4 regions of the Janthinobacterium sp. Bl 1 genome follow, and region 4 is predicted to be linked to each of the others. Evidence: predicted binding sites of a transcription regulator. Region 4 holds the regulator's gene; each other region holds the start of a gene.
What was found. Region 4 encodes FNR, which switches genes on or off when oxygen is low (the NO sensors DNR and NnrR bind a similar motif). Its sites were predicted from a motif close to TTGATNNNNATCAA; they were not measured.

Region 1 (7,315 bases), 730 kb from region 4:
GGCGTTGCGTTGCCTTGGCGTACTAGTCGTACTGCCTGCGGCCACGCGCCTGGCCCTGAACATTTTTCAGACGTTGAAGTAGTAAGTCCACCAAAACGTTCAAAAAACCACGGCTCGACGTCCGGGGCATGCTCATCCTCGCGCCGCAATGTCGCCAGGATATGCTCCTCGGCAGGTGCATACGTGATGCGGTACAGGTCGCGCGCCAGCACATAGGCTTGCGTGCCGGGCCACGGTTCGGGCAGCAGTTCGACGGGCAGTTGCGGGTCGTGCAACTGCACGCGGCGGTAGGCGTGCGTCAGCAGCGAGCGGATGACGAACGCCTGCTCCGCATCGAACACGGGTTCTTCCTGCAGCAGGGTCAGCAGGGGCTGGAAGCTGGCGATGAATTTTTCGTAGCCGGCCATCACTTCCGACAAGTCCCAGCAGTCGCCCACCATGTCGCGCAGGGGGCGCGTGCTCACGCCCGGCAATTCCGTGGTGTGGCAGACGTACAGCTTGCCCTGCACCTCGTTGCGCACGAGGATATCTTCCAGCGCTTCCGCATTGCTGGCGGGGTGGCCAAAGATGCCGGGAGAAATCAAACCATAGCCGGCCCACAATAATTCCTTGCGCAGCGCTCCCCGCTCGGCCGCGCCGATGCTGCCGGCCGGTCCGATCACCAGGGTCCAGCTGCCATCCCAATGCACGACCAGCGGCGCATAGATGCGGCGGTAGGCACGTTCGAAGCGGGCCAGCGCCTCCGGGCGTATCGTATAGGCACTGCGGCGGCCGTCGCGCTGCGAGCTGAGCCAGCCTTCCTGCGCCAGGCGGAACACGCTGGTGCGCAATAAGCGGTCATTGACGCCGAATGGCGCCAGCAGTTCGATCAGGCTGCCCAGCCAGATGGCGCCGCCGCGTGGCACGATGGCGTCGCCAAAGATGGTCATCACCAGGGACTTCGAGCGCGGTGGGTCGCTTTCCAGGAAATCGGCTATCCATGCCGTGCAGCGGGTGTTCTTCATGTGGTTCCGGTCTGGCCGTGTTGCGGTCGAATCAATAAAAGCAGCAGTTTACTTGGCTGCGCGGGTAGCGCGGCAATAATTTGCCGGAAGCGCTGGTGGCGCTCCATAGTGTTTTCTCATAAGCAATATCATACGCACAAAAAAGCGGCACAAGATACGATTTTTTAAAATGATTCATATCAAGTGTATGCAAATCGTTTTTTGTATCGTATTATCTGTTCATCGCACCGCGTTGCTGCGCAAAATCAAAGACATGGGAGACACATCATGTACGCACAAATGGTTGAAACCGGCCTCAAGAACGTCCGTTCCCTCGACGACATGGGTCAAGAAGAGCGCGCTTTCCAGGCGCGCATCGACGAAGGCATCAAGATCGAGGCCAAGGACTGGATGCCGGACGCCTACCGCAAGACCCTGATCCGCCAGATTTCGCAGCACGCACACTCGGAAATCGTCGGCCAATTGCCCGAAGGTAACTGGGTCACGCGCGCGCCGACCCTGAAACGCAAATCGATCCTGCTGGCGAAGATCCAGGACGAAGCGGGCCACGGCCTATACCTGTACAGCGCCGCGGAAACCCTGGGCGCATCGCGCGACGACTTGCTGGCCGCCTTGCACTCGGGCAAAGCCAAGTATTCGAGCATCTTCAACTATCCGACCCTGTCGTGGGCCGACATGGGCGCCATCGGCTGGCTCGTCGACGGCTCGGCCATCATCAACCAGATTCCCCTGTGCCGCTGTTCCTACGGTCCGTATGCGCGCGCCATGATCCGCGTCTGCAAGGAAGAATCGTTCCATGCGCGCCAGGGCTACGACATCATGATGTCGCTGTGCAAGGGCACGCCCGAGCAGAAAGCCATGGCGCAGGATGCGCTGAACCGCTGGTGGTGGCCATCCCTGATGATGTTCGGCCCGTCCGACGCCGCCTCCGTCAACAGCGCCCAGTCGGCGCAATGGCGCATCAAGCTGTTCTCGAACGACGAACTGCGCCAGCGCATGGTCGACCAGACCGTGCCGCAAATCGAATACCTGGGCTTGACCGTGCCCGATCCCGACCTGAAGTTCAATGCGGAAACGGGCCATTATGAATTCGGCGAGATCGACTGGTCGGAGTTCAACAACGTCCTGAAGGGCAATGGCCCGTGCAACCGCGAACGCCTGCAAACGCGCGTGAAAGCGTACGAAGACGGCGCATGGTTCCGCGATGCCTTGGTCGCGTATGCAGACAAGCAGGCTGCTAATAAAGCGGCAGCGTAAATACACAAGACAGATAGGGGATAGCAACATGAGCAAAGAATGGCCATTGTGGGAAGTTTTCATCCGCAGCCAGCACGGCCTGGCGCACAAGCATGTGGGCAGCCTGCACGCTTCCGACGCCACCATGGCGGTCAACCATGCGCGCGACGTCTACACGCGCCGCAATGAAGGCGTGAGCATCTGGGTGGTGCGCGCGGCCGATATCGTCGCCAGCAGCCCCGGCGACAAGGGCGCCCTGTTCGAACCGTCGAACAGCAAGGTGTACCGCCATCCCACCTTCTTCCCGATGCCGGAAGAAGTCAAGAATCTGTGATGGGAGCGCCTGCAATGGATGACAAGGTCAATTACCTCTTGCGCCTGGGCGACAACGCCCTGATCCTCAGCCAGCAGCTGTCGCAGCTGTGCGGCAAGGGTCCGGCGCTGGAAGAAGACATGGCGCTGACCAATGTGGCGCTGGACTTGCTGGGCCAGACGCGCTTGTGGTTCAGCTATGCGGCCGAGCTGGAAAACGCGGGCCGCGACGAGGACGACATCGCCTTTTTGCGCGACGCCCACGATTTCAAGAACTGCCTGCTGCTCGAACAGCCGAACGGCAATTACGCCGACACCATGATGCGCCAGTTCTTCTTCGACAGCTGGCACTACTTCCAGCTGCTGGAACTGACGAAATCGGCGGACGCGCGCATCGTCGAAGTGGCGCAAAAGTCGATCAAGGAAGTCACGTATCACTTGCGCCGCAGCGGCGACCTGATCGTGCGCCTCGGCGACGGCACGGCCGACAGCCACGCGAAAACGCAGGCCGCCGCCGACAAGCTGTGGATGTACACGGGCGAGATGTTCACGTACGACGCCGTCGACCAGGTCATGGTTGCCGCCGGCATCGCGCCGCCATCGGACGTGCTGCGCAGGGCTTTCCTCGAACACGTGGCCGAGATCTTCGCCGAAGCCACCTTGACCATGCCGGCGCCCGACGCCTGGATGCAAAAGGGCGGCAAGCAGGGCACGCACACGGAGCACCTGGGCTTTATCCTGGCCGAGATGCAGTTCCTGCAGCGCGCCTATCCCGGGGCGGAGTGGTAATGAACACGGTCGCTGACGCCGCAGCGCTGGACGCCGCCCAGGTCTGGGCCTGGCTCGGCGACGTGCCGGACCCGGAAATCCCCGTCATTTCGGTGGTGGACCTGGGCATCGTGCGCGCCGTCGATGTGGTGGCTGGCGACGAATGCATCGTGACGATCACGCCCACGTATTCGGGCTGCCCGGCCATGCAGGTGATCGCCGATGCCGTCACGGATGCCTTGCGCAGCCATGGCGTGGCCAAGGTGACCTTGGTGAACCAGCTGGCGCCCGCCTGGACGACGGACTGGATGAGCGAAGCGGGCAAGGCCAAGCTGAAAGGCTATGGCATCGCCCCGCCGCAGCAGCAGGTGATCGACATCAGCGGCCTGCGGGGTGGCGTCAAGCGTCAGCCCATGCCAAAACTGGACGTGATCTGCCCGAACTGCGGCTCGACGCACACGCAGCTGACCAGCCAGTTCGGCTCCACGCCGTGCAAGGCCCTGTATAAATGCATGGATTGCCGCGAACCGTTTGACTACTTCAAGTGCCACTAAAAAAATCAGGCACACGTTCCGAAGAAACTGGAGATGAAGCATGAGTAAATTTTATCCGCTGTGCGTAGCCAACGTGCGCAACGAAACGCGCGACACCATCGCCGTCACGTTCGACGTGCCTGCCGAACTGCAGCAGCAGTTCCGCTTCCAGCAGGGCCAGCACCTGACCCTGCGCGCCAATATCAATGCGGAAGACGTGCGCCGCTCGTACTCGATCTGTTCGGCGGTGCAGGACGGCACCCTGCGCGTGGCCATCAAGCGCACGCCCGGCGGCGCCTTCTCGACCTGGGCGAACGACACCCTGAAAGCTGGCACCACCATCGACGTGATGCCGCCCATGGGGCACTTCAACGTGCCGCTCGACTGCGTCAACCGCAAGCACTACCTGGCCTTTGCGGCCGGCAGCGGCATCACGCCCATCCTCTCCATCATCAAGACGACCCTGCTGACGGAGCCCCTGAGCCGCTTTACCCTGTTCTATGGTAACCGCGCCTCGTCGTCCGTCATCTTCAAGGAAGAATTGACGGACTTGAAGGATGTGTACCTGGAGCGTCTGAACCTCGTCTACGTGATGAGCCGCGAGCAGCAGGATATCGAATTGTTCAACGGCCGCATCACGCAGGAAAAATGCGAACAGTTCCTGCAGCACTGGATCAAGGTGGAAGACTACGACAACGCCTTCATCTGCGGCCCGGAAGACATGATGCTCGGCGTGTCCGCCGCCCTGCAGGCGGCCGGCATGCCGAAGCAGAACATCAAGATTGAACTGTTCGCCGCCAGCATCCCGAAAAACGCCCACAAGCCGCGCGCCCAGCTGGCCGCCGACGCCGTGCAGGAAACGGAAGTGACTGTCATCATGGATGGCAACCACACTACCTTCACGATGGACAAGGACAAGGAATCCCTCCTCGACGCGGGCCTGCGCGCCGGGCTGGACATGCGCTATTCGTGCAAGGGCGGCGTATGCTCGACCTGCCGCTGCAAGATCCTCGACGGCAAGGTCGAAATGGACGTCAACTACGCGCTGGAAGACTACGAAGTGGCGCGCGGTTTCGTCCTAAGCTGCCAGAGTTTTCCTGTCACCGACAAGGTGATTGTCGATTTCGACCAGGCAGAATAAATGCCGGGGTCAGACCCGCCGGGTCTGACCCCAGATTTCCGCTGCGGGCCAATAAATAAAATAGCGAGACACGCCATGACCTACCAAAACATCCTCTTCACCATCGAGCAGGGTATCGCCACCCTGACCCTGAACCGTCCCGACAAGCTCAATAGCTTTACGCAAGCCATGCACGAGGAAGTGCGCGACGCGATTGCGAAAGTCAATGCGGACAGCACCGTGCGCGTCTTCGTGCTGACGGGCGCGGGCCGCGGTTTTTGCGCGGGCCAGGATTTGTCCGACCGCGCCGTGGAACCGGGTTCGAAGGGCGTGGACCTGGGTGAATCGGTGGAAAAGAACTATGCGCCGCTGGTGCTGGCCTTGAAGGCTATGCCCATGCCCGTGATTTGCGCCGTCAACGGCGTGGCGGCCGGTGCGGGCGCCAACCTGGCGCTGGCCTGCGACATCGTCATCGCCGGCAAATCGGCCAGTTTCGTCGAAGTGTTTTGCAAGCTGGGCCTGATCCCGGACACGGGCGGCACCTTCTTCCTGCCACGCCTGATCGGTTCCGCGCGCGCCATGGGCCTGGCCATGCTCGGTGAAAAACTGACGGCGGAAAAAGCGGAAGACTGGGGCCTGATCTGGAAATGCGTCGAGGATGCAGAACTGGCGCAGGAAACGCGCAAGCTGGCCGTGCACTTTTCCACGGCGCCGACCAAGGGTCTGGCCTGCACCAAGCAGGCGCTGGCCGCCAGCGGCGCCAATACCCTGCCGCAGCAGCTGGCGCTGGAAGCGCGCATGATGAGCGATCTCGGTAACAGCGACGATTACCGCGAAGGCGTGGCCGCCTTCATGGAAAAGCGCGCACCGCAATTCAAGGGACGTTGATATGGCAGCTTTGGACAACAACAATATCGTCGCCGTCATCGGCAGCGGCGCCATGGGCGCAGGCATCGCGCAGGTGGCCGCCGCCGCCGGCTACCGCGTCAAGTTGTACGACACGCGGGCGGAAGCCGTCAGCAAGGCGCTTGCCGACATCGGCAAGATGTATGCGAAGCTGGCCGAAAAGGGGCGCATGACGGCGGACGAAGCCACGGCCGCCACGGCGCGCCTGCAGGCGGCCGGCAGCCTGGCCGATGTGAGCGATTGCGCCCTGGTGGTGGAAGCCATCGTGGAAAATCTCGACGTCAAGCGCGGCCTGTTCGCCGAACTGGAAGCCTTGGTCAGCGACGACTGCATCCTGGCGACGAATACCTCGTCGATTTCCGTCACGGCGATTGCCGCCAAACTGCACCGCCCGGAACGCCTGGTCGGCATGCATTTCTTTAATCCCGTGCCCCTGATGGCGCTGGTGGAAGTGATCAGTGGCCTGGCCACCAGCGAGCAGGTCGCCGCCACCGTCTACGATACATCCATCGCCTGGGGCAAGAACCCCGTGCATGCGAAATCGACGCCCGGCTTCATCGTCAACCGTGTCGCCCGCCCGTTTTACGCGGAAGGCTGGCGCCTGTTGAACGAGCAGGCGGGCGATGCCGCCACCATCGATGCGGTGCTGCGCGAAGCGGGCGGTTTCCGCATGGGGCCCTTCGAATTGATGGACCTGATTGGCCACGACGTGAATTTCTCCGTCACGCAATCCGTGTTCAGCGCCTACTTCAATGACCCGCGCTTCACGCCATCGGTGCTGCAGCAGGAAATGGTCAATGCCGGTTTCCTCGGCCGCAAATCGGGCCGCGGCTTCTACCCGTATGGCGAAGGCGCCAGCGCGCCTGTGGCGCAGGCGGAAGGCGCGCAGCCGACACCGGAATTCGTCGCCCTGTCGGCCGCCATCGGCGGCGATGGCCGTGGCCACAGCGGCATCATCCACAGCCTGGTGCAGCGGCTGGAGCAGGCCGGTATCACCGTCAGCCGCCGCGTGATGCAGGAAGGCCAGGCGCATGACGAAGCGCCGGCCCTGCATTGCCATGGCGCCGCGATTTACCTCACCGATGGCCGCAGCGCCACCCAGCGCGCGCACGACAACCAGCATCCGGATACGGTGCTGTTCGACCTGGCGCTCGATTACGCCGGTGCCAAACGCATCGCCGTGGCCCGTGCCGACCAGTGCAGCGATGCCGCCTACGCGGCCGTCGTCGGCCTGTTCCAGGCCGCCGGTTTCATCGTCTCGCGCCTGGACGACGTGCCTGGCCTGGCCGTCATGCGCACGGTCGCCATGCTGGCCAATGAAGCGGCCGACGCCGTCAACCAGGGCGTGTGCACGGTGGCCGCCGTCGATATCGCCATGCAGAAGGGCGTCAACTATCCGCGCGGACCGCTGGCCTGGGCCGATGCCGTCGGCGTCC
Region 2 (7,315 bases), 1.6 Mb from region 4:
GTCACCGTCGTGCACGAGCAATGCATGGCGGCCGACGCCTGGTCGACGGCCCTGACCGTGCTGGGTGTCGAGGCCGGCATGGCGCTGGCCGAAGAGCAGGGCCTGGCCGCGCGCTTCCTGCAGCGCGACGGGCACGGCTACCACGAAACGCTGAGCAGCCACATGCTGGCCATGCTCGACGAATGAACGATTAATCCATGATTTTTACGCACGATACGACGCGGCTGGCCTTGCTGGCCGCCCTGTCCCTCAGTTATGCGGGCGTGTGCCTGGCGCCCTGGCTGCGCGCGCGCGCCAAACGCCGCGCGTCCGATGCCGCCAAGGCGGCGCTGGCCAACAGCCGGCCCTGGCTTGTAACGTATGCGAGCCAGACGGGCAATGCCGAGGAACTGGCCACGCAAACGGCGCAGAGCCTGCAGCTGGCCGGCATCCCCGTGCGCCTGTGTGCGCTGGCCGAAGTCACAGCCGCCGATCTGCAACAGGCGGAGCGGGCCTTGTTCCTGGTCAGCACGTATGGAGAAGGCGATGCGCCCGACAATGCGGCCGCCTTCATGGGCCGATTGATGACGGGCGAGATTGCGCTGCTGCAATTGCACTATGCCGTGCTGGCCCTGGGCGACCGCAGCTATGGCCAGTTCTGCGGCTTCGGCCGCGCGCTCGATGCCTGGCTGGCGGCGCAGGGCGCGTCGCGTCTGTTCGAACGCATCGAAGTCGACCGCAGCGCCAGCGCCGCCATCGAGCAATGGTTCCAGCACCTGAGCCACCTGGCCGGCACCAGCGACGCACCGGACTGGAGCGCGCCCGCGTTTGGCGACTGGCGGCTGACGCAGCGGCGCCACCTCAACCCTGGCAGCGCCGGCGGCGCCATTTATCACGTGGAACTGGCGCCTGTGGCGGGCGCCTTGCCGGAGTGGCAGTCGGGCGACCTGGTGCAGGTGACGGCGCCCGCCGATCCATCGCAGCCGCGCGAATATTCGATCGCCTCGATCCCGCGCGATGGCGGCGTGCACTTGCTGGTGCGCCAGCATGCGCATCCCGATGGCAGCCTGGGCCTGGCCTCGGGCTGGCTCACGGCGCAGGCCAAGGTCGGCGACGTGGTGCAGCTGCGTTTGCGCCAGCACCGGCGTTTCCGTCTGGAAGACAATGCCCAGCGGCCATTGATTTTGATCGGCAACGGCAGCGGCATCGCCGGCTTGCGCGGACATTTGAAAAGTCGCGTGCTGGCAGGGCAGCGGCGCAACTGGCTGATCTTTGGCGAACGCAATGTGGCCCACGATTTCCATTATCGCGAAGAGATTGAAGGCTGGCACGCCAGCGGCGACTTGCCGCGCCTGGACCTGGCGTTTTCGCGCGACCAGGCGGAGCGGACCTATGTGCAGGACCGCCTGCGCGGCAATGCCGATGAAGTCAAGCTGTGGCTGGAGCAGGGCGCAGCCATCTATATTTGCGGCAGCCTGGCCGGCATGGCGGGCGGCGTCGACCAGGCGCTGCAAGAGATCCTGGGCCGGCCCGCGCTCGACGCGCTGGCAGCCGAAGGGCGCTACCGGCGCGACGTGTATTAAGACAGAGGGGACTGCTTACGGCTGGATATCGGCCAGCGGCGCCGTGTCCATCTCGCCGCTCACTTCCTGCAAGCCGCGCGCCAGGCTGGAGATGCTGGGGTTGTCGATGAAGACGCAGCGCTTGCCCGTGCGCTTGCAATAATCCTTCACGCGCCAGTAGGCGCTGTGGCTGATGCAGCCCGTCTGGCAAATCACCAGGTCGGCCGCCGCCAGGCTCGAATCGAGCAGGTTGGCATTGTCTTCCAGGCCGCCGTCGTGGTGGGCGAACTGCGCGCCGACCCGCTCGATCAGGGCGCGGTAGGTGGCGACATTGCCGCTGCGTCCGCCCACGCACAAGACGCTTTGGTCGACGAGGCGGATCGGCATCTTCAGCTTGCCGCCGGTCGGCACTTCCAGCTTCGGCGCCGGTGGTGGCGCGACAGCGGCCGGGCGCGGCTGGGCCTGTTTCAATTCCGTGATTTGCTGGCGCAATTCCTTTTCGCGCTCATCCATTTGCGCCAGGCGCTCGACCAGGCGCGTGCGCGATTCCAGGGCGGGGATGGCGGCCTGCAACTGCGCCAGTTCCGCGCGCAAGCCGTCGATCACGCTGTCCTTGCCGATGGCCTCGGCACGCGTGCGCAGCAGCACGGCTTCCTGGCGTTCCAGCTCGCCCGTCTTTTCCATCAGCGCGGCCTGGCTGCGTTGTTGCAGCTTGGCCAGTTCGTGCGTCAGGCGCGCGTTTTCTTCCTGCAAGGCCGTAAATTTGCCCATGTCGGCGCGCACGCAGGCGCCGGCCTGGTGCTGGATCATGTGCAGGTCGCGGCACATCTGCTCTTCCAGCTCGGCATCGCAGCGCGGGTGTGTCAGGCCGGCCCAGAAAGCGCCCGACACGTCGCCGTTGGCGACGGCCGTGCGCCACAGTTGCGCTACCTGCTCCGTCGTCTTGGCGCCGCGAAAGCGCAGGATCACGGGAGCGTAGCGGCGTTCGAGTTCCTTTTGCAGCGCTTCGGACAGGCGGTTGCGCGCGCCGCATTCCGTCACGGCGCCCACGTGCACTTCGTAGTCGTCGGCCAGCACGCGTCCGCCCGTCATCTTGCCTACCAGCTTGCGCAGGTAGCCCAATGGCAAACCCACGCCGACCAGCGGACAATGGCAGGTGTGCGACAGTTCCCACAGCCGGCGGCGGCGCGAAGCGAGCGCGGCCGTTTCCGTGTCGGCGTGGGCGCAATTGCTGATGACGGGCAGGGACTGGTCTTTGTCACACATGGCGGTATCCTGTTGGGCGGTGGAGATGTTGAAGAGAACTATTGCGGCAGGGGCGAAGCGGGGCGCCTGGCGCTCAGCATGCGTGCCAGGCGATCCAGCAAGGTGGTCTTCGGCGGCGTGGGCTGGTGCAGCGCCACCAGGGCGGCCCATTGCTGCGACAGTTGCTGGCAAGTTGCTTGCAGCACGGGACTCAGGCCGGGCGAGCCGGCCAGCGCTTGCAGATGGCGTTCGATGACACCGGCCAGTTTCTCGCAGGGACTGCCCGCATGATAGTGCGACATCAGGTGCAGCACGGCCGAGAGCAGCAATTCAGGCTGTTGGCCTTGCGGGGAAGAAAACATCGGGGAAGGTCGGTCATGCGCCATCAAACACTCCTGTGCGGTGGTTTGGCTGGCTGCGCGCACGGGGCGCGACTGGCTGGCGAGTGTGGTGACTGGCTGCCGTGCTGCTTCAGGCAGTCAGGATCAGCTTGTTCAATTGGGTGACGCGCAGGCGATAGATCTTGCCGCTGTGTTCAATCTCCACTTCGCGGCCCTGCTGCAACAGGGCTTCGCTGGTGATGCGGCGCGCCGGCTGGGCCATGCTGACGGGAGGACGGACGTGGGCAGTAGCGGCATCCTGGATCAAGGCTGGTTTTGAGCTTTGCATGTTGGGCTTTCTTTATCTCAGTTGAGAATGATTCGTATTTGCATTATTGTTGAATGTGGCCCGAAAAGCAAGGCTTATTTGTGCGGAACCTGCGCTTTTTTATGGCAGCGCGACGCCTTGGCCGACGAGGTCGTTCAAAGGCGGCCGCTGGCGCGGCGTGGAGGGGCGGTGGCGGCAAAAAAGACCCGGCAAGGCGGTGCGCGCCTTGGCCGGGTCAAGCCTGTGCCAAGCTGGAAGAAAGCGGGATGGCGTTAAATCGTGGCCAGCAATTGGGCCGAGGCGGCCGCGGCGGCGGTGGTGTCGGCCTTGAGCTTGGCGGCGGCCAGCTGCTTGGCGCGCGAGCGCGAGGGCGGCAGGCGGCGCAGGGTTTTCAGGGCGTCCGGATCCTTGATGCCGATGGTGCGCTGGTCAACCGAGATCAGGCCGATTTCATTGAAGGCGGACAGGGTGCGGCTCACCGTTTCCAGGGTCAGGCCCAGGTAGCTGCCGATTTCATGGCGCGTCATGCGCAGGTTGAACAGCTTGCTCGAGTAACCCATCTGCGCGAAGCGGTCGGCCAGCGAGACGAGGAAGCGCGCCACGCGGGCTTCGGCACTCAAGGCGCCCAGCATGCCGATCATCGCCTGTTCGCGCACCAGTTCACGGCTCATCACGCCGTACATGACGTTTTCCAGTTCCAGGTGAACACGTCCCAGCGCCGTCAGCTTCTTGAACGGCAGCAGGATCAGGTCGCAGTCGGACAGCGCCACCGCTTCCGAGGAGTAATGGCGCGAGTGGATGCCGTCAACGCCCAGCATGTCGCCCTTCATGGGAAAGCTCAGTACCTGTTCATTGCCGAATTCATCGATGAGCACGGTTTTCAGGAAGCCCGAATTGACGATGTACAGGGTGTCGAACGGCTGGCCGATGGTGTGCACGCGCTGGCCCGTCTTGAATTGCACGTGCTGGAACAGCAGTTCGTCGGCGGCGATGGTGCAGGCGCTGGAGATATGCAGCAGGTCGCACACCTCCTTCAGGTTCGACCAGAGCCGCCCCTGGCGCTGGCGCCCTGCTTCCATCGGGGAGGAGGGGGCCAGCGATGGGGAGGCGGCGCGGGTTTCGGGCGTTTGCGTGGACAGCATGTTCATCTCCTGGTGACAGGTAGTTCAGAGTTGAATGACAGGGTGCGCAGGACGGCGGGCAGGGAAGGGGCGGCGCGCGTCCAGGCAGGTAGAGCTCAATTCGCTGACGACTTGCTGTGTGATGAAATAACTTCCCAGCAACTTGATTACTGGTTTCAGTATGCCAACAACCGTATCCAATTAATATCAGCAGTGGCTGAATATGGCAGTAGGAGCTGTGGTAGGTGAGGTAGGATTGTTCCTACGGTCGACGCGCGGGCGCGCGCCGCCGTGCTCAAGTCTTGAAGGGGGATAAGAGGCGGTGCGCCACGGCGTACTGGACCATTTCCGACAGCGAACTCATGCCCATCTTTTGCATGATGCGCGTCTTGTGCGTACTCACCGTCTTGACGCTCAGGTGCAGATTGTTGGCGATTTCCGTGATCGACTTGCCCGCCACCAGCAGGGAAAAGACTTCGAACTCGCGGTCCGACAACTGTTTGTGCAGCAAGCTTTCATTCGGCATCATGATGTTGAGCACGAGTTGCTCCGCCACCTCGGCGCTGATATACGGACGTCCCGACGCCACCTTGTGGATGGCGCCCACGAGCTGGGTGCCCGCGCTTTCCTTGGTCAGATAGCCTTGCGCGCCGGCGCGGATGGCGCGCACCGCATATTGTTCTTCCTCGTGCATGGTGAGGATCAGGATGGCCAGCTTCGGCGCCTCGCTGCGGATTTGCCGGATCAGGTCGACGCCGCTGCGGCCCGGCATCGACAGGTCGAGCAGCAGCAGGTCGAAACCGCCCTGGCGTACGTGGTTGAGTACTTCAAAGCCGTCGATGGCTTCACCCACGATATCGATGTCCGGCGCGCCGTCAAGGATGCGCTTCAATCCTTCTCGCATGATGGTGTGGTCGTCGGCAATCACAATACGTATCATAGGCGGGCAATCTGGATGCGTGAAATCTGCTCTGTCCGTCACCGGACAATCAAATGTTGAGAAACGAGAAACGTTGCCATTTTAACTGACGCGGCCGAAAATTTGCCTTTTTCTTAATGTGCCGGCAACGGCGGTCTGCGTGGCCATGTGACCCCTTATTCCGATGGTGGTTCCTTGATCAGCCTATGCACGAGTACCGGCAGTTTTGAGTGCGACAGCACCTTGTTGGTCACGCTGCCCAGCAGCAATTGTCCCCAGCCGCTGCGGCCATGCGAGCCCATGAAAATCAGGTCGCAATGCTGCAATTGCGCCACTTCCACGATTTTCAGGGCGGGGCTGTCGGAAAAGGCCGTCAAGCCCGTCGCTTCCAGACCCCGCTTGGCGGCCGCGTCGAGGATGGGCTGCCAGTGGTCGGCGCCCGCTTTGCGCATGGCGATGCGGTATTCCTCCTCGCTGGGGTAGCTTGGCGGAATGATCTCGATGTATACCGGATACTGGTATTCGGGCGCCACGTACACGGCAAGAATGTCGGCGTGCATCTGTTCGGCAAAGGCAACGCCGGCACAGGCCGTCAAGTTGGAGACGGTGGAGCCGTCCGTGGCGATCAGAATTTTCTTATACATGGCAGATCCTTTGACGGTGACTGAGCGCACGCAACGCCTCTTATTGTAGACGCGGCGGCAGCATTGTATTCATGTAAAGACTTGATAATTATCAACACAACTGCACCTTCAGTATAGACAACATTGGCAGAAAGATCGTGTTTTAGCTGCAACGATGTCCATACTGCGCTGTTGCGCGGGCGCCCGGAAGCAGGATTTCTTGTACTGCGCGTGGTCTTGCACGCACGCCAATGGTAGTATTTCAAAATACAACAGCAGGAACACTTATTTCCTGGTGGAAAAGCTCTTGTGGGCCAGCTTTGCACCAGGAAGCGCGTTTTGAGATTTACCAACAGGGCGGCGCCCTGCTACACTCGCACCATCGCAGCGGTATTGCCTCAAATCATCTTAATCGAGAAATTGTGGGTATCAGTCTGTAAAACGCACAGTTCAGGCGGAATTTTGACAAATTATGGAGAAGCAGGGATATGACCAACGCCGCTGATGATTTCGACGCATTATTCGATGAAGTATCTGCGCAAAGTGCGGCCGCGGCTCAGCCCGCGCCTGCCGCCGCGCCCGCTCCCGCCGTGATTGCGGATGACGATTTCGACGCGCTGTTCGACTCCGTGTCGGCCAGCGCCGCCGTGCCGGCAGCCGCCGCGGCAGAAACGCCAGCCGCGCCGGAAGCGGCGCCCGTGGCCGGCGCCGATGCGCCTGGCGACGCGGCCGATCCCGTCGACCAGTCCGACAAGCCGATGTTCGAGCGCCTGGGCGGCATCGTGCGCCTGCTGCACGATTCGCTGCGCGAACTGGGCTACGACAAGGCGTTGACGGAAGCGTCGTCGCAGATCGTCGACGCCCAGGACCGCCTGGAATACGTCGCCACCCTGACCGAGCAGGCAGCCAACAAGGTTCTGAACACGCTCGACGAAGGCATGCCGGCGCAAGATGTGCTGTCGAAGAAGGCCAAGGACATGGACAGCCGCTGGACGGCCCTGTTCGATGGCAAGCTGAGCCTGGAAGAATTCAAGGCCCTGGCCGGCGATTCGCGCCAGTTCGCGCAAGCCGTTTCCGAAGCAACGGAAGCGGAAAAAGCGCGCTTGCTGGAAATCATGATGGCACAGGACTTCCAGGACATCACGGGCCAGCTGATCAAAAAAGTGGTCAACATCACCAAGACGGTGGAAAACGAACTGGCCCAGCTGCTGCGCGACA
Region 3 (7,315 bases), 2.1 Mb from region 4:
CGCCGTGAAGTCCTGCTGCAGCTCCTCGCCGAATTCCAGGATGGTGTCGTCGTCTTCGTCGTGGTACCAGTTCAGGCGTACCTGGTTGCCATCGACGGCCGCCTGGTTCAGGGTGTCGAACAGGGTAAACAGCATCTTCGTGCTCGAGCTGTTGAAGTAGGCCAGCGAGACGTTGACGGTGATGGCCGCTTCGCGGCAGCCTTCCAGATAGGCGCGCACGGCGGCGATCAGCGGGCCATAGAAGGCGGCCGCGTTTTCCGGATACGACTCGCCCTTGATCGACAGGGTGTGCTGCTCGAAACGGAAGTCGATTTCGGGCGAACTCGGGGTCGCGGCGATGAACAGTGGTGACGGTAATTGCATATGCTTTCCTGAGTCGGCTCTTTCAAATGATGGCTTTGATGCAGAAGATGGTGTGGCCCGGCTCCTGGGGATCCTGGACGAATTCGAATTCCAGCGGCTCGCTGGCGTCGCGCGCCATGGTGAGAAAACCCAGGCCCGCGCCCTTGCTGTCGGCCGGCGCTTCCTCGCGCAGGGCCTTCTTGTAGGCGAGGCGGATTTCTTCCATCGTCATCGTGTGCAGCGGCTCCAGGCGGGCGCGGATCTGCGCCACGTTGTCCGTCGAGACGGGGTTGGCGCACAGCAGAAAAAAGCTGTCGCCGCGCGTGCCGATGCAAAACGAGCCGCGCCGCATCTGTTGGTCCAGCTGCGCATCGGGGGTCAGGCTGTCGGCGGAATAGTGCATGATGTTTTGCGACATCTCGATGAACGAGGAAAAGATGCGCCGCCGCGTGGGTCCTGCCGCGCCGGCCGTGTCGAGGCGCGCCTTGATGGTTTCGGAAATGGCGTTCACCACGTGCTGCGAGAAATAGCCCACGTAAAAAAAGATGATGTTGCGCTTGCGGGCCACATCCCAAAACTCGTTGAATTCTTCGTACAGCACGTCCGTGCTCCTGGCTAGCCGGTGACCCGGTTTCTTGTTGATAAGGTGGCGCGATGGCGCCAAAACTACAGGCGGAAACAGAAAAAGGTCAGGTCGTCGCGGCGCGGCTGCGCTCCCTGCCAGGCGGCGCTATCCTGCAGCAGGGCCGCCGCCACGTCGCCGGCGGGAGCGTCGCGCCGCGTCAGCAGCTGCTCGCGCATGCGCCGCTTGCCGTAGGCGATGTCGCGCGCGCCGCCGATCTGGTCGAGCAAGCCGTCGGTGGTGAGAAACAGCAGGCTGCCGGCGGGTACGGTCAGCGTCTCGTTGTGCCAGCAGTAGCCGGCCGGCGTGTCGACATAGCCCACGCCCATGCGCGCGCCGTCGATGGCGCGCACGCTGTCCTCGCCGGGCGCCACCACGTGCAGCGCCAGTTTCGCCCCCGCGAAACGCAGGCTGGCGCTGGCCGTGTCGTAGCACAAAAAGGCGCAATCCATGCCGTCATTCGAGCCTGCGTGGTGGCCGGTGCTGGCGCCATCCTGGCCCAGCAGGGTCTTGATGGCGCGGCTGACGGCGCCGATCAGGGCGGCCGGGTCGTGCGGTCCCAGTTCGCGCAGGGCCTGGCTCAGGGCCGACGAGGCGATCAGGGTCATGAAGGCACCCGGCACGCCGTGGCCCGTGCAGTCGGCAATGGCGGCGAACCAGCCGCCCGCATGGCGTTCGAAAAAGTAGAAATCGCCGCCGACAACGTCGCGCGGCTGCCATTCCAGGTGCGCGTCGGGCAGGGTGGCGCGCAGTTCCGCATCGGAGGTGCGCAGCAGGGCGCGCTGGATCACGCTGGCGTAATCGATGCTGTGCATGATCTGCCGGTTCTTTTCCGCCTGCATGGTGGCCACCACGTTCATCAGCTGCAAGCCGAAGCCGACGCCGGCCAGCGCGCCATCCTCGGTGATGATGAAGCCGTCGGCCAGCGCCTTCTCGCCCGCTTCCACGGCGCGGAAGGTGAGGTCTTCGATGCTCATGGCGCCGTCGACGATCAATGGTTCCTTGTCCATGAAGGCGATGCAGCTCTTCTTGCCGTACACCTCGTGATAGAAGGGCTTGGACATCTGCGACATGAAGATGTTACGGCTGATCAAGCCGATGGGTTTGTGCTGTTCCGTGACGGGCAGGCTCATCATGTCGCGCCGTTCCGTGAACAGTTCCAGCACGGCGAAATTGCTGGCGTCGGCCTGCACGGATTCCGTGGCGATGCACAGGTCGGACGCCACGGACGTGCGATAACGGGGAAGATGCAATCGAGAAGCGTTGAACTCCACAGCGGCTACCTTTAGATGACGGTCGGACCCTTGTTGTCGCGAGAGCAAGGCGACTGACAAACAGGCAATATCATCATGGTAGCCTTTGAATATGACGGCTTGATTACCAGCTTGTCAAAACCGTATGCAAGATGGCTGCATGGCAAGCAACCTACAGGCGCCGGGCCAGCGCCTGCGCCTGTTCCAGCCAGCGCGCGCGCTGCGGCTCTGTGGCGTTCAAAATGGGACCGAAGCTGGCCACCCTGACGGGCTTGATGCCGCAAAACTCGAGCGTCGTCTTGCGCAGCTGGTGGATGCCGGGCATGCGGTAGACCCAGCGGAAATACCAGGGCGGCGTGTCCATCGTCACCAGCAGCTGGGCCGTGCGGCCCAACAGCAGCTGCGCCGGGAATGCCTTGCCCGGGCGATACTTGAAGGCGTAGCCGGGCAGGAAGACGCGGTCGACAAAACCCTTCAGCAGGGCCGGCGCGCCACCCCACCAGATCGGGTAGGCGAACACCAGGTGTTCGGACCAGCTGATGGCTTCCTGGGCCGCCAGCAAGTCCGCTTCCAGCGGCTGTACCTGGCGGTAGCCTTCGTGCAGGATGGGATCGAAGTCGAGCTGGCCCAGGCGCAGCTCGCGCACTGTGTGGCCTGCGCTGCGGGCCGTGGCGGCGTAGGCATCGGCCAGGGCGGCGCAAAAGCTGTCGCTGGACGGGTGGCCGAGGAGTATCAAAATGCGCTTGGGTGTCGTCTTGGTCATGATGCAGGCTATCCGTTAAAGAAGAGCTTGCATGCTAAAGCCTGCCCCTAGTGGCAGAGTCAAGCGGCCTCTTGCATGCACTGGCGCACCAGGCAGTCGCCGATCTCCGTGTCGATGTCAGCCAATTGCGCGTCGAGCTGGCGCAGGCGGGCGATATCCTGCTGCACCTGCGCGCGCTTGGCGGCGATGTGCTGCGACAGAGCGGCCCAGTCGGTGTCGTCGCCGGCCAGAACGGGCAGCAGTTCGGCCAGGCGGAAGCCCAGGACCTGCGCCTGGCGTATCAGCTTGACTTGCGCCAGGTCTTGCTGCGTGTAGACGCGATAGGCGCCCGAGCGGCGCACGTCCCCCAGCAAGCCCAGCGCTTCATAGTGGCGCAAGGCCTTGGGCGAGGTGCCCGCCAGGCGGGCGATTTCTCCGATGTACATGCTTGTCCTTGTCCTTTTATCGAGTCACGGCGCACGCAGTGTAGCGCAGCGGGCTCGCCTGGCGCTACCTTGTGCGCTGCCTCAGGAGGGCTTGCGCGGCGGCACTTTCTTCGCCGTGCACTCGGCACAGGTGCCGTACAGCGACAGCGCATGCTCATGCAGCACGAAGCCCCGCTCGGCGGCGATTTCGTTCTGGCGCAGTTCGATGCCTTCGTCGACGAATTCATCGACCTTGCCGCAACCGGTGCAGACCAGGTGGTCGTGGTGCTGGCCTTCGTTCAGTTCGAAGACGGCGTGGCCCGATTCGAAGTGGCGGCGGAACAGAATGCCCGCTTCGGCAAATTGCATCAGCACGCGATAGATGGTGGCCAGGCCCACGTCGATCTTTTCGGCCAGCAAGAGTTTGTAGACATCGTCCGCACTCAGGTGCTTGATCGTGCCTTCTTGAAACAGCTGCAGAATCCGCAAGCGGGGGATGGTCACTTTCAAGCCCGATTCACGCAGTTCCCTCAATATATCCATGTCTCCCATTCCTTTTTTGTAATCGCCTAGCGAGGTCATTCATTATATCGCAAATGATAATCATTACTATTCTCATTTGTATCGTGCGAACTGGAATATTATGCTGCGCTAGCTGCCTGCCAACCAGTGACATCGGCGCAAGTAGTGATTGCGTGGCGGGCAACATATGCCGGCAGTTATCATGAAGAATCGAAAAATACCCGTTGAATCGCTACACTGTGCACCAGGGAATAACAATGGAGCACGGCATGGACCGATTTGATGCGATGCGGATATTTACGCGCATCGTCGAGTTACGCAGTTTCACGCAGGCGGCGCATGACCTCGGCTACCCGAAAGCGACGGTCACGCATGCGATCAAGCAGCTCGAAGCGCGGCTGCGCGTGCGCCTGCTGCAGCGAACCACGCGGCAAGTCACGCCCACGCCCGATGGCGAAGCGTATTACCAGCGCTGCGTGCGCTTGCTGGCGGACCTGGAAGAAACGGAAGCCGTGTTTTCCTCGGCGGCGCAGCAGCCGGCCGGCAAGCTGCGCATCGACTTGCACGCGACCCTGGCCATGCATTTCGTCATGCCCGTGCTGGACCAGTTCTGCGCCCGCTATCCCTTGATCGAACTGGAAATCGGCATGGGCGACCGCCTCGTCGACCTGGTGCGCGAAGGCGTCGATTGCGTGCTGCGCGTGGGCGAACTGGGCGACTCGTCGATGGTGGCGCGCAGGGTGGCGTTGCTCGAACAGCTTACCTGCGCCAGTCCCGCCTACCTGGCCGCGCACGGCACGCCGGAAAATTTGGCGCAACTGGCGGGCCACCGCGCCGTCAATTTCTTTTCCGCCCAAACGGGCAAGGTCTGGCCCTTCGATTTCAAGGTGGATGGGCAGCGGCACAGCGTGGCCTTGCCGGGCACGGTGTCCGTCAACAATGCGGACGCGTACCACGCCTGCTGCCGCGCGGGCATGGGCCTGATTCAGGCGCCCCGGTATCACCTTGAATCGGCGCTAGCTGCGGGCGACCTGGTGGAAGTGCTGCGGGACTTGCGTCCCGACCCGCTGCCCGTGTCCGTGCTGTATCCCCATCACCGGCAATTGTCGCGACGCGTACGCGTGTTTGCCGACTGGGTCGCCAGCGTGTTTGCCGAGGCGAATTGACGCGCTGCGGCATTTTCTTGACCTGGGCAAAGGAAAAAATGCCTCTAGTGATGCCATCTAGCACTATTTGATGTGGATCAAAGTTTTTGTTGCACTGCACTCTTAGACTTCGCAGCGTTACTTAACGACAAAAAGAGGGAACTAGAATGAAAAAGTCCGCAACTGCAGCAGCAATCGTCCTGGCCGCCATCGGCGCATTCGCCGGCAACGCAATGGCACAGGAAAGCCCATGGCTGGTCCGTGCGCGCGCCGTGCACCTCGATCCGGCCAACAAATCTGCTCCTGTTGGTGGCGTCGGCGCATCCGACCTTTTCACGGTCAGCAGCAAGACGATTCCTGAAATCGATATTTCGTATTTCTTCACCCCGAATATCGCTGCCGAGCTGATTCTGACGTATCCGCAAAAGCATGACGTCAACCTTGCCGGCACGAAGATCGGTACCTTCAAGCATTTGCCGCCGACCCTGTCGCTGCAATACCACTTCATGCCTGAAAAACAGTTCAGCCCTTACGTGGGTGCCGGCATCAACTACACGAATATCTCGGATGTCAAATTGCTGAACTGCGCCTGCCGCCTGGAACACGACAGCTGGGGCTACTCGCTGCAAGCCGGTGTTGACTACAAACTGGACAAAAACTGGTCCCTGAACTTCGACATCAAGAAAGTGCAGATCCGCAGCGATGTACTGACCGGTGGCGCCAAGATCAGCGAAGTCAAGGTTGATCCTGTCCTGATCGGTGTCGGTGTCGGCTACCGTTTCTAAGCATTGACCGGCTGCGCCCACGCGGCGTGGACAATAAAAAAGACGGCCAGGTGCGAACCTGGCCGTTTTTTTGCGTGGCATGCGCTGTCTTATTTTTTCAGCGTCTTTTCCAGCGCCAGCTGGTAGTCCGTCTTTTCGTAGCCGGCCAAATACTTGTTCGTCGCGTCGAGGAAGGCGCGCGAGCGGTAGGCCGCTTCCAGGTCCTTGACCCATGGCTTGGCCTTGTCGGCCGTGCGGATGGCAACCAGGTTGATGTAGCTGTCCGAGATCTTTTCCACGGCGAGGGCCGACGTCAGTTTCATGCCGGCGGCCAGGGCGAAGTTACCGTTGACGAAAGCGTAGTCGGCGTCCGCCAGCGAACGTGGCAGCTGCGCCGCTTCCAGCGGCACCAGTTTCAGCTTCTTCGGGTTTTCCAGCACGTCGCGTTCGGACGCTCGCAGCGGGTCGACGTTCGGTTTGAGCTTGATCCAGCCCATCTTGGCCAGCATGACCAGCGCGCGCGCCTGGTTGGTCGGGTCGTTCGGCATGGTGATGGTGGCGCCGTTTTTGACTTCCGCCAGGGACTTTTGCTTGCCGCCGTACAGGCCGATTGGCATGGTCGGTACGGTGATCAAGGGGCTCAATGGCAGCTTGTTATCGGTGGCGAACTTGGTCAGATATACGATGTGCTGGAACACGTTGGCGTCCAGCGAGCCTTCGGCCAGCGCGTAGTTCGGCTGCACGTAGTCGTTGAATTCCACGATCTTGACCTTGTAGCCCTGTTTTTCCAGGATAGGCTTGATGCCCAGCTTCAGCTGGTCCGAGTAGGGGCCGGAACTGGTGCCGATGACGAGTTCTTTCGGGTCCTTGGCGTGGGCGGCGGTGGCGAAGGCCAGGCTGGTGGCGGCGACGAGCAGGGTGCGGCGAATGTGGTTCATGCTTTTCCTTGTACTGAAATACTGAATATGAATTAACGTTTGTCGAGGCGCTTGGCGATGCGCGTGCCGGCGAACTGGATGGTTTGCACCAGCACGATCAGGATGGCCACGGTGGCGACCATGATGTCCGTCTCGAAGCGGTAGTAGCCGTAGCGTATGGCCAGGTCGCCGATGCCGCCGCCGCCCACCACGCCGGCCACGGCCGAATACGACAGGAAGCTGATCGACAGCACGGTCAGCGCCAGCACGAGGCCGGAGCGCGCTTCCACCAGCAGCACGCGGAAGATGATCTGCATTTCCGATGCGCCCATGGCGTGCGCCGCCTCGATCACGCCGCGCGGCACTTCGCGCAGGTTTTGTTCCACCAGGCGCGCCAGGTAGGGAATGGCGGCGAACGACAGCGGCACGGCAGCTGCCAGCGGGCCGATCGAGGTGCCCGCGATGATGCGCGTAAACGGCGTCAGGGCGACGAGCAGGATGATGAAGGGGAAGCTGCGCACGGTATTCACCAGCCAGCCGAGGATCATCGACAGCGGACGGTTTTCCAGCGACTGGCCTTCCG
Region 4 (7,315 bases):
CACGGCGCCGCGCGTGAGGATGAAGTAATAGCCGCTCTTGCCGATCTTTTCCGAGCGCAGACGCCCCAGCAGATTGTCCTTGTACAGGCGCAGCACGCCGATCACCACGCCGGCCACCTGGCCATCGGCGGCCAGCACGGGCGCCACCATCTGCACGATGGGCATGCCGCTCGACTTGCCGAGCATCGGTTCGGTGATCATGGGCTGGCGCGTGCGCAGCACGGTCTGGAAATACTCGCGCTCGGCGACGTTGATGCCGGTGCGCCCCGCCACTTCCGGCATGTCGGCCACGACGGCGCCATGCGCGTCGAGCACCAGCACGTCGTCGAACAGCACCAGCATCGAACGGCGCGAATAGTATTGGCGCAATTGGGCCGGCTGGGCCATCAGTTCCGGCGGCTGCTGCCTGGCCGTCAGGGTGACGATCTGCAGCAGCATGCCCAGCTTGTCGTCGAGCTCGGCAGCGGTGCGGCTGATCAGGGATGACTGCTGGCTCAGCAGTACTCGGGTGAAGTCGTCGCGCATGTGCTGCACCTGTATCATGGTGACCAGCGCGATCATGGCGATCGAGGTCAGGCTGGTGGCCAGCGCGACTTTTGCTTTGATGCCGAGAGGCTTCATGATTTCCTTTTCAGTACCGGGCGGCACAGGCGGCAGATAATGCTGTCAGGAATTTTCCTATCAATACCCCAGCTTGGCAAGCGCCGCCGCACAAATGCCCCTACCCGCATGGGCTTTTGACGATGTTGCCATATAATTAAAGTCGGAACGTCGTTTATTCAGCGAAATTGCGGTGAAATTGGCACACGGCAACCCGGTATGCAGTAAACTTGTTGTTGCATTTTCTAAAAGGTACCGACATGACTGAAGCGCTAATCACTCCAACCTTGCCCACAGTGACCGTGGAAGCGTTGCGTGCGCGATGCTCGACCTGCAGCATGCATCAATTGTGCCTGCCGATGGGCCTCGATATGGGCGACATGGACAGGCTGGACCAGATCATCGGCCGCCGCCGCAAGATCGTGCGCGGCGCCTCGCTGTTCCGCATCGGCGACTCGTTCCAGAACCTGTACGCGATCCGCCTGGGGCACTTCAAGACATACCAGATCAATCCGGGCGGCGAAGAGCAGGTGACGGGTTTCCAGATGGCCGGCGAACTGCTGGGCATGGACGCCATCAGCGCCGACCGCCACCACTGTAATGCGGTGGCGCTGGAAGACAGCGAAGTGTGTGAAATTCCGTTTTCCAGCCTGGAGCAATTGTTGGGCAATATGCCGACCCTGCTCCGTCATTTCCACCGCATGATGAGCCAGGAAATCACGCGCGAGCAAAGCGTGATGCTGTTGCTGGGCAATATGCAGGCGACGCAGCGCTTTGCCGCCTTCATCGTCAACCTGGCGTCGCGCTATGAGGCGCGCGGCTATTCGAGCAGCAAATTCCAGCTGCGCATGTCGCGCGAGGAAATCGGCAACTACCTGGGCCTGACCATCGAGAGCGTCAGCCGTTTATTGTCGAAATTCAAGAAGGAAGGCTGGCTGCGGGTGTCGAACCGCGAGATCGAAATATTGCAACCAGCCAAGCTGAAAGCCATTACGGCAGGCACGGACGTCTGCAAGTAAGGCTTATAACTCTTCATCCGCATGCAGCGCGATGCTGCGTTGCACGGGCCAGGTCCAGATGCCGGACAGGCGCCACTCGCGTTTGTCGTTTTCCACCAGCACTTGCCAGCGGCTGCGTTCGAGCATCGGCAGGGGCACCGAGAAATTGCCGGCCGCATCGGGCTGCACCAGCAGCTTGATATCCTTTTCCGGCAGGGTCGCATGCGCCAGGTGCAGCTGCAGCGGTCCCTGGTAGGCCTTGCCGAAGCTGTGCACGGAACCGCTCAGGCGCGCTGACGCCACGTCGTACGCCAGGCTCGTATCCATGGCCAGGTCGCTGGCGATCGTGTCGCGCTTCAAATCCTGGTTGATCGCCTTGCCCTGTTTGTAATAGTCGCCCACCACCAGCGCGTCGGGCTGCGTAAAGGCGATATAGCCCATGAAGCTGCCGACGACCACGGACAGGCCGGGACCGATCATCAGCAGCCATGGCCAGCGATGCTTGTACCACGGTGCAACGGGAGGCTGCAGTTTCAGACTGTCGGACATGGTATTTCTCCTGTGTAAACGGCCAGCCCCCATGCGGGGACCGGCCTTCCTGCATTAACGCGGCACGATGAAGACCGCGCTTTCACGCACATGCAGCGACGGGTCGTCCAGCGATTGCAATTCGATCGCAATCTTGTTCGAGCCCTTCTCGCCCACGCCGTGCGGCACGCGCAGGCGGATCGGCCAGCCCAGCGTTTCCGTCGGCTGCAAGGTCACTTCTTCGCGCGTCAGCAAGGTCAGGCCCGGCAAGCCGGAAGCGCTGATCTTGAAATGCTGGCTTTGCTCGGACGTGTTCATGATCTGCAGGCGGTAGACGTTTTCGATCATGCCGTCTTCCACTTCGCGTCCCATCGAACCGCGGTCGCGGATCACGTCCATTTTCAGGGGCGTGCGCAGGGCCAGCGAGGTACATACGGCGATGATGATCAGGGCCAGGATGGAAGTGTAGATCAAGACGCGCGGGCGCATGGCGCGCTGGCGTATCTGCTTCGAATTGAAGTTGTTTTCCATCGCATGGTCGGTGCTGTAGCGTATCAGGCCACGCGGCCGCTCGACCTTGTCCATCACGCTGTTGCAGGCATCGACGCAGGCGGCGCAGCCGATGCATTCATACTGCAGGCCGTTGCGGATATCGATACCGGTCGGACACACCTGCACGCACAGGGTACAGTCGATGCAATCGCCCAGCTTGTCGTTGTGGCCGGCCTTCTTGCTCATGGCGCCGCGTGGTTCGCCGCGCTTGGCATCGTAGGTGATGATCAGGGTGTCCTGGTCGAACATGGCGCTCTGGAAGCGCGCATAGGGGCACATGTATTTGCACACCTGCTCGCGCAGCCAGCCCGCGTTGCCGTAGGTTGCCAGGCTGTAGAACAAGACCCAGAACCATTCCCAGGGACCGAAATTCAAGGTGACCACCGATTGCGCCAGTTCCTTGATCGGCGTGAAGTAGCCGACAAAGGTAAAGCCCGTCCACAGGGCGATGGCGCCCCACACCAGGTGCTTGGCCGTCTTCTTGAACGCCTTGCGCACGGACGGGCCCTGCTTGTCGAGGGCCATGCGCGCGCTGCGCGTGCCCTCGATGCGGCGTTCGACCCACAGGAAGATTTCCGTGTATACCGTTTGCGGGCAAGAGAACCCGCACCACACCCGCCCGGCAATGGCCGTGACGAGGAACAACAAATACGCACAGATGATCAGCAGGGCCGCCAGATAGATGAAATCCTGGGGCCACAGCACGACGCCGAAAATGTAGAACTTGCGCGTGGTCAAGTCGAACAGCAGGGCTTGCCTGCCATTCCAGGTCAACCACGGCAAGCCGTAGAACGCGAGCTGGGTAAGCCATACGCATACCCATCGCCAGGTAGCGTAGCGTCCTTTGGCCTCGCGAGGGTAGATCTGCTCGCGGGCCGCATACATCTTGATGACTTGAGGTTCCATTACATCATTTCACGGGCGTCTGAGGATTCGACAGGCTCCAGACATACGCCGACAGCACGTGTACCTTGGACTCGCCGAGGAAATCGCTGAAGGCCGGCATGGTGTTGCTGCGTCCCTTGCGTACGGTTTCCATGATGGTATCGGCGCTGCCGCCGTACAGCCAGACCTTGTCCGTCAGATTCGGCGCACCCAGCATCTGGTTGCCCTTCGCATCGGCGCCATGACAGGCCATGCAGGCGCCAAACTTGGCCTTGCCCAGCACCGACTTGACAGGATCCGAGGTCGAACCGGACAGGCTCAGCACATAATGGGCCACGTTCTCGACATCTTTTTCGGAACCGAGGGCGGCGCCCATCGGTGGCATCTGCCCATTGCGGCCGTGCAGGATGGTGGTCTTGATGATGTCGGGTTCGCCGCCATACAGCCAGTCCTTGTCCGTCAGGTTGGGGAAGCCCTTGTTGCCGCGCGCATCCGAACCGTGGCATTGCGCGCAGTAGGTCAGGAACAGGCGCTGGCCGATGGCTTGTGCCTGCGGGTCGGCGGCTACCGTCTTCAAGTCCTGGCTCAGGTACTTGTTGAACAGGGGACCGTAGTCGGCTTCCGCCTTCTTCAGCTCTTCCTCGTACTGGCCCGTCGATTTCCAGCCCAGGCTGCCGGCATAGTTGCCCAGGCCCGGATACAGGAACAGGTAGGCCAGCGCGAAGACGATGGTGATGTAGAACAGCCACATCCACCAGCGCGGCATCGGCGTATTGAGCTCCTTCAAGTCCTCGTCCCAGACGTGGCCCGTGGTGCCGTCGGCGGGGGCGCCGGCGACCACTTTCACTTTCGACTGCGAGTACAGCAGCACGCCGCAGCCGATGATGCCCAGCAGGGACAGCACGATGATGTAGATATTCCAGAAGCCATTGGTAAAGTCAGCCATGGTGATGCTCCTTCGCCAGGTTCATCTCGGCTTCGGCCGGATAGTCGAGCGCCTCGTCGGCGAACGGCAGGCGTGCCGCCGCGTCGAAGTCGCTGTTGCTGCGGCTGAACGTCCACCACAGGATGCCCACGAACGTCGTAAAGGAAACCACCGTCATGACGCTGCTGGCGCTGTCAAACAGGTTTTCGATTGCCATGCTAATTCCTTGTTTTGATTAATGTACCGAGGCCTTGCAGATAGGCGACCAGGGCGTCTTCTTCCGTCTTGTCCTGCAGCTGCGCGGGGCCGGCGGCGATCTCTTCCTCGCTGTACGGCTGGCCCAGGCGTTTCAGGGCGCGCATCTTCGGCACGATTTCGTCAGGCACCAGCTTGGTCTTCGCCAGCCAGGGGTAGGACGGCATGTTCGACTCGGGCACCACGTCGCGCGGGTTGTTCAAGTGCGTGCGGTGCCATTCATCGCTGTAGCGGGCGCCCACGCGGGCCAGGTCGGGCCCCGTGCGCTTGGAACCCCACTGGAACGGACGGTCGTAGACGAACTCGCCGGCGACCGAATAGTGGCCATAGCGTTCCGTTTCCGCGCGCAGCGGACGCACCATCTGCGAGTGGCAGTTGTAGCAGCCTTCGCGCACGTAAATGTCGCGGCCCGCCAGGCGCAGCGGCGAATACGGCTTCAGGCCGGCGACCGGTTCCGTCGTGCTCTTCTGGAAGAACAGGGGGACGATCTCGACGGCGCCGCCGATGCTGATCACCACCGTGACCAGGGCGATCAGCAGCCAGGGGTTTTTCTCAATCCATGCATGTGAAAATTTCATTTGCTTTCGCTCCTATCAGGCGTGCGCCGCGTTCAGTTCCGGAATGCGGGCGACGGGGAGTTTGCTGCCGCGCAGAGTCATCCAGGTGTTGTAGCCCATGATGCACATACCCGACAGGTACAGCAGGCCACCGGCCACGCGCACCACGTAGTACGGATACGTCGCTTTCACGCTCTCGACAAAGGTGTAGGTCAGAGTGCCGTCCGGATTGACCGCGCGCCACATCAGGCCCTGCATCACGCCGGCGATCCACATTGCGGCGATGTACAGCACGATGCCGATGGTGGCCACCCAGAAGTGCACGTCGACCAGGCGCGTGCTGTGCATCTGCGTGCGGCCAGCCAGGCGCGGCAGCAGGTAGTAGATCGAACCCATGGTGATGAAGCCCACCCAGCCCAGAGCGCCCGCATGTACGTGGGCAACGGTCCAGTCGGTGTAGTGCGACAGCGAGTTGATGGTCTTGATCGACATCATCGGACCTTCGAAGGTGGCGATGCCGTAGAACGACAGCGAGACGATCATGAATTTCAGGATCGGGTCGGTGCGCAGCTTGTGCCAGGCGCCCGACAGGGTCATGATGCCGTTGATCATGCCGCCCCAGCTTGGCGCCAGCAGGACCAGCGAGAAGACCATGCCGATCGATTGCGTCCAGTCAGGCAATGCCGTGTAGTGCAGGTGATGCGGGCCCGCCCACATGTAGGTGAAGATCAGCGCCCAGAAGTGGACGATGGACAGACGGTACGAGTACACGGGGCGCTCGGCCTGTTTCGGGATGAAGTAGTAGACCATGCCCAGATAGCCGGCGGTCAGGATGAAACCCACCGCGTTATGGCCGTACCACCACTGGATCATGGCGTCCTGCACGCCCGCATAGGCGGAATACGATTTCGTGAACGAGGCTGGCATGACGGCGCCATTGACCACGTGCAAAATCGTCACGGCCAGGATGTAGGCGCCGAAGAACCAGTTGGCCACGTAGATGTGCTTGACCTTGCGCTTGATCAGCGTGCCGAAGAACACGATGGCGTAGGCGATCCAGACGACGGCGATGAGGATGGCGATAGGCCATTCCAGTTCCGCGTATTCCTTGCCGCGCGTCATGCCCATGGGCAGGGTGACGACGGCGCACAGGATCACGGCTTGCCAGCCCCAGAAGGTGAAGGCAGCCAGTTTGTCGGAAAACAGGCGCACCTGGCAGGTGCGTTGCACGACGTAGTACGAGGTAGCGAACAGGCCGCAGATGCCGAAGGCGAAAATCACCGCATTCGTGTGCAGCGGACGCAGGCGTCCGTATGTCAGCCATGGTATGTCGAGGTTCAGGGCAGGCCAGGCCAGCTGAGCGGCGATGATAACGCCAACCAGCATGCCGATGATGCCCCATACCACAGTAGCGACCGCGAATTGCTTCACGATCTTGTAGTTATAGTTCAGCGATTGATCCACAAAGACTCTCCCTGGAATTACTATTTATGATGGTGGCCAGAGAGTAAGTGTTTGACCGTGAAAAAACTTTGATGTGGATCAAAATTCCCCGGATGAAATAAGCGTAGCGAACTGGCATCGAAATAAAGTGATATTTCGGTCAAATTCCGCTCAAAAAAGCCATACAAGATCCCTGCAATCAGGGCGGGCAGAGGGGCAGGCGCGCCGGCCGGGCTGGTGCGGTCAGGGATGCGGTTCGCCGGGCGCCGGCTGGGCCGTCGTGTCGTCGTCCTGCAGCACGCGCAAGCCAGGTCCGACGAGGTCGTCGAACTGGCCGCTGTCCGAGGCCGTGAAGTACACCCACAGGGCGATGAAGACGACCACGACGCTCAAGGGGATGAGGAGATACAGGGCTTCCATGTTCAGGCTTTCCGCAGGCGCAGGGCGTTGGCGATGACGACGGCCGAGCTGGCAGCCATGCCGACGCCGGATAGCCAGGGGTTCAAAAAACCCAGCGCGGCGGCCGGGATGGCCGTCAGATTGTACAGGGTGGCCCAGCCCAGGTTCTCGCG

Region 1: the regulator FNR is predicted to act here: its motif matches at 1,174-1,187, upstream of paaA (1,2-phenylacetyl-CoA epoxidase subunit PaaA).
Region 2: the regulator FNR is predicted to act here: its motif matches at 6,200-6,213, upstream of AC4BCN_RS22620 (universal stress protein).
Region 3: the regulator FNR is predicted to act here: its motif matches at 5,140-5,153, upstream of AC4BCN_RS20110 (OmpW/AlkL family protein).

What each region holds. Positions count from the first base shown of each region.
Region 1 is NZ_CM177086.1:5,852,310-5,859,624, reverse strand. It holds gene paaX (phenylacetic acid degradation operon negative regulatory protein PaaX) at 1-1,004, opposite strand, end outside; gene paaA (1,2-phenylacetyl-CoA epoxidase subunit PaaA) at 1,272-2,261, shown strand; gene paaB (1,2-phenylacetyl-CoA epoxidase subunit PaaB) at 2,290-2,574, shown strand; gene paaC (1,2-phenylacetyl-CoA epoxidase subunit PaaC) at 2,589-3,341, shown strand; gene paaD (1,2-phenylacetyl-CoA epoxidase subunit PaaD) at 3,341-3,874, shown strand; gene paaE (1,2-phenylacetyl-CoA epoxidase subunit PaaE) at 3,915-4,994, shown strand; gene paaG (2-(1,2-epoxy-1,2-dihydrophenyl)acetyl-CoA isomerase PaaG) at 5,070-5,861, shown strand; gene paaH (3-hydroxyacyl-CoA dehydrogenase PaaH) at 5,863-7,315, shown strand, end outside.
Region 2 is NZ_CM177086.1:5,017,388-5,024,702, reverse strand. It holds gene AC4BCN_RS22655 (FAD:protein FMN transferase) at 1-186, shown strand, start outside; gene AC4BCN_RS22650 (sulfite reductase subunit alpha) at 198-1,562, shown strand; gene AC4BCN_RS22645 (DUF2325 domain-containing protein) at 1,578-2,807, opposite strand; gene AC4BCN_RS22640 (hypothetical protein) at 2,846-3,172, opposite strand; gene hemP (hemin uptake protein HemP) at 3,258-3,455, opposite strand; gene AC4BCN_RS22630 (Crp/Fnr family transcriptional regulator) at 3,707-4,513, opposite strand; gene AC4BCN_RS22625 (response regulator) at 4,851-5,495, opposite strand; gene AC4BCN_RS22620 (universal stress protein) at 5,651-6,118, opposite strand; gene AC4BCN_RS22615 (protein phosphatase CheZ) at 6,586-7,315, shown strand, end outside.
Region 3 is NZ_CM177086.1:4,478,567-4,485,881, reverse strand. It holds gene AC4BCN_RS20145 (DUF1987 domain-containing protein) at 1-363, opposite strand, end outside; gene AC4BCN_RS20140 (SiaB family protein kinase) at 386-943, opposite strand; gene AC4BCN_RS20135 (SpoIIE family protein phosphatase) at 1,009-2,217, opposite strand; gene AC4BCN_RS20130 (NAD(P)H-dependent oxidoreductase) at 2,390-2,980, opposite strand; gene AC4BCN_RS20125 (MerR family transcriptional regulator) at 3,040-3,405, opposite strand; gene fur (ferric iron uptake transcriptional regulator) at 3,487-3,927, opposite strand; gene AC4BCN_RS20115 (LysR family transcriptional regulator) at 4,176-5,072, shown strand; gene AC4BCN_RS20110 (OmpW/AlkL family protein) at 5,219-5,836, shown strand; gene AC4BCN_RS20105 (MetQ/NlpA family ABC transporter substrate-binding protein) at 5,926-6,753, opposite strand; gene AC4BCN_RS20100 (methionine ABC transporter permease) at 6,786-7,315, opposite strand, start outside.
Region 4 is NZ_CM177086.1:271,083-278,397, reverse strand. It holds gene AC4BCN_RS01195 (response regulator) at 1-621, opposite strand, end outside; gene fnr (fumarate/nitrate reduction transcriptional regulator Fnr) at 861-1,619, shown strand; gene AC4BCN_RS01185 (FixH family protein) at 1,623-2,147, opposite strand; gene ccoG (cytochrome c oxidase accessory protein CcoG) at 2,202-3,584, opposite strand; gene ccoP (cytochrome-c oxidase, cbb3-type subunit III) at 3,589-4,509, opposite strand; gene AC4BCN_RS01170 (cbb3-type cytochrome oxidase subunit 3) at 4,502-4,705, opposite strand; gene ccoO (cytochrome-c oxidase, cbb3-type subunit II) at 4,707-5,321, opposite strand; gene ccoN (cytochrome-c oxidase, cbb3-type subunit I) at 5,337-6,764, opposite strand; gene ccoS (cbb3-type cytochrome oxidase assembly protein CcoS) at 6,987-7,163, opposite strand; gene AC4BCN_RS01150 (heavy metal translocating P-type ATPase) at 7,166-7,315, opposite strand, start outside.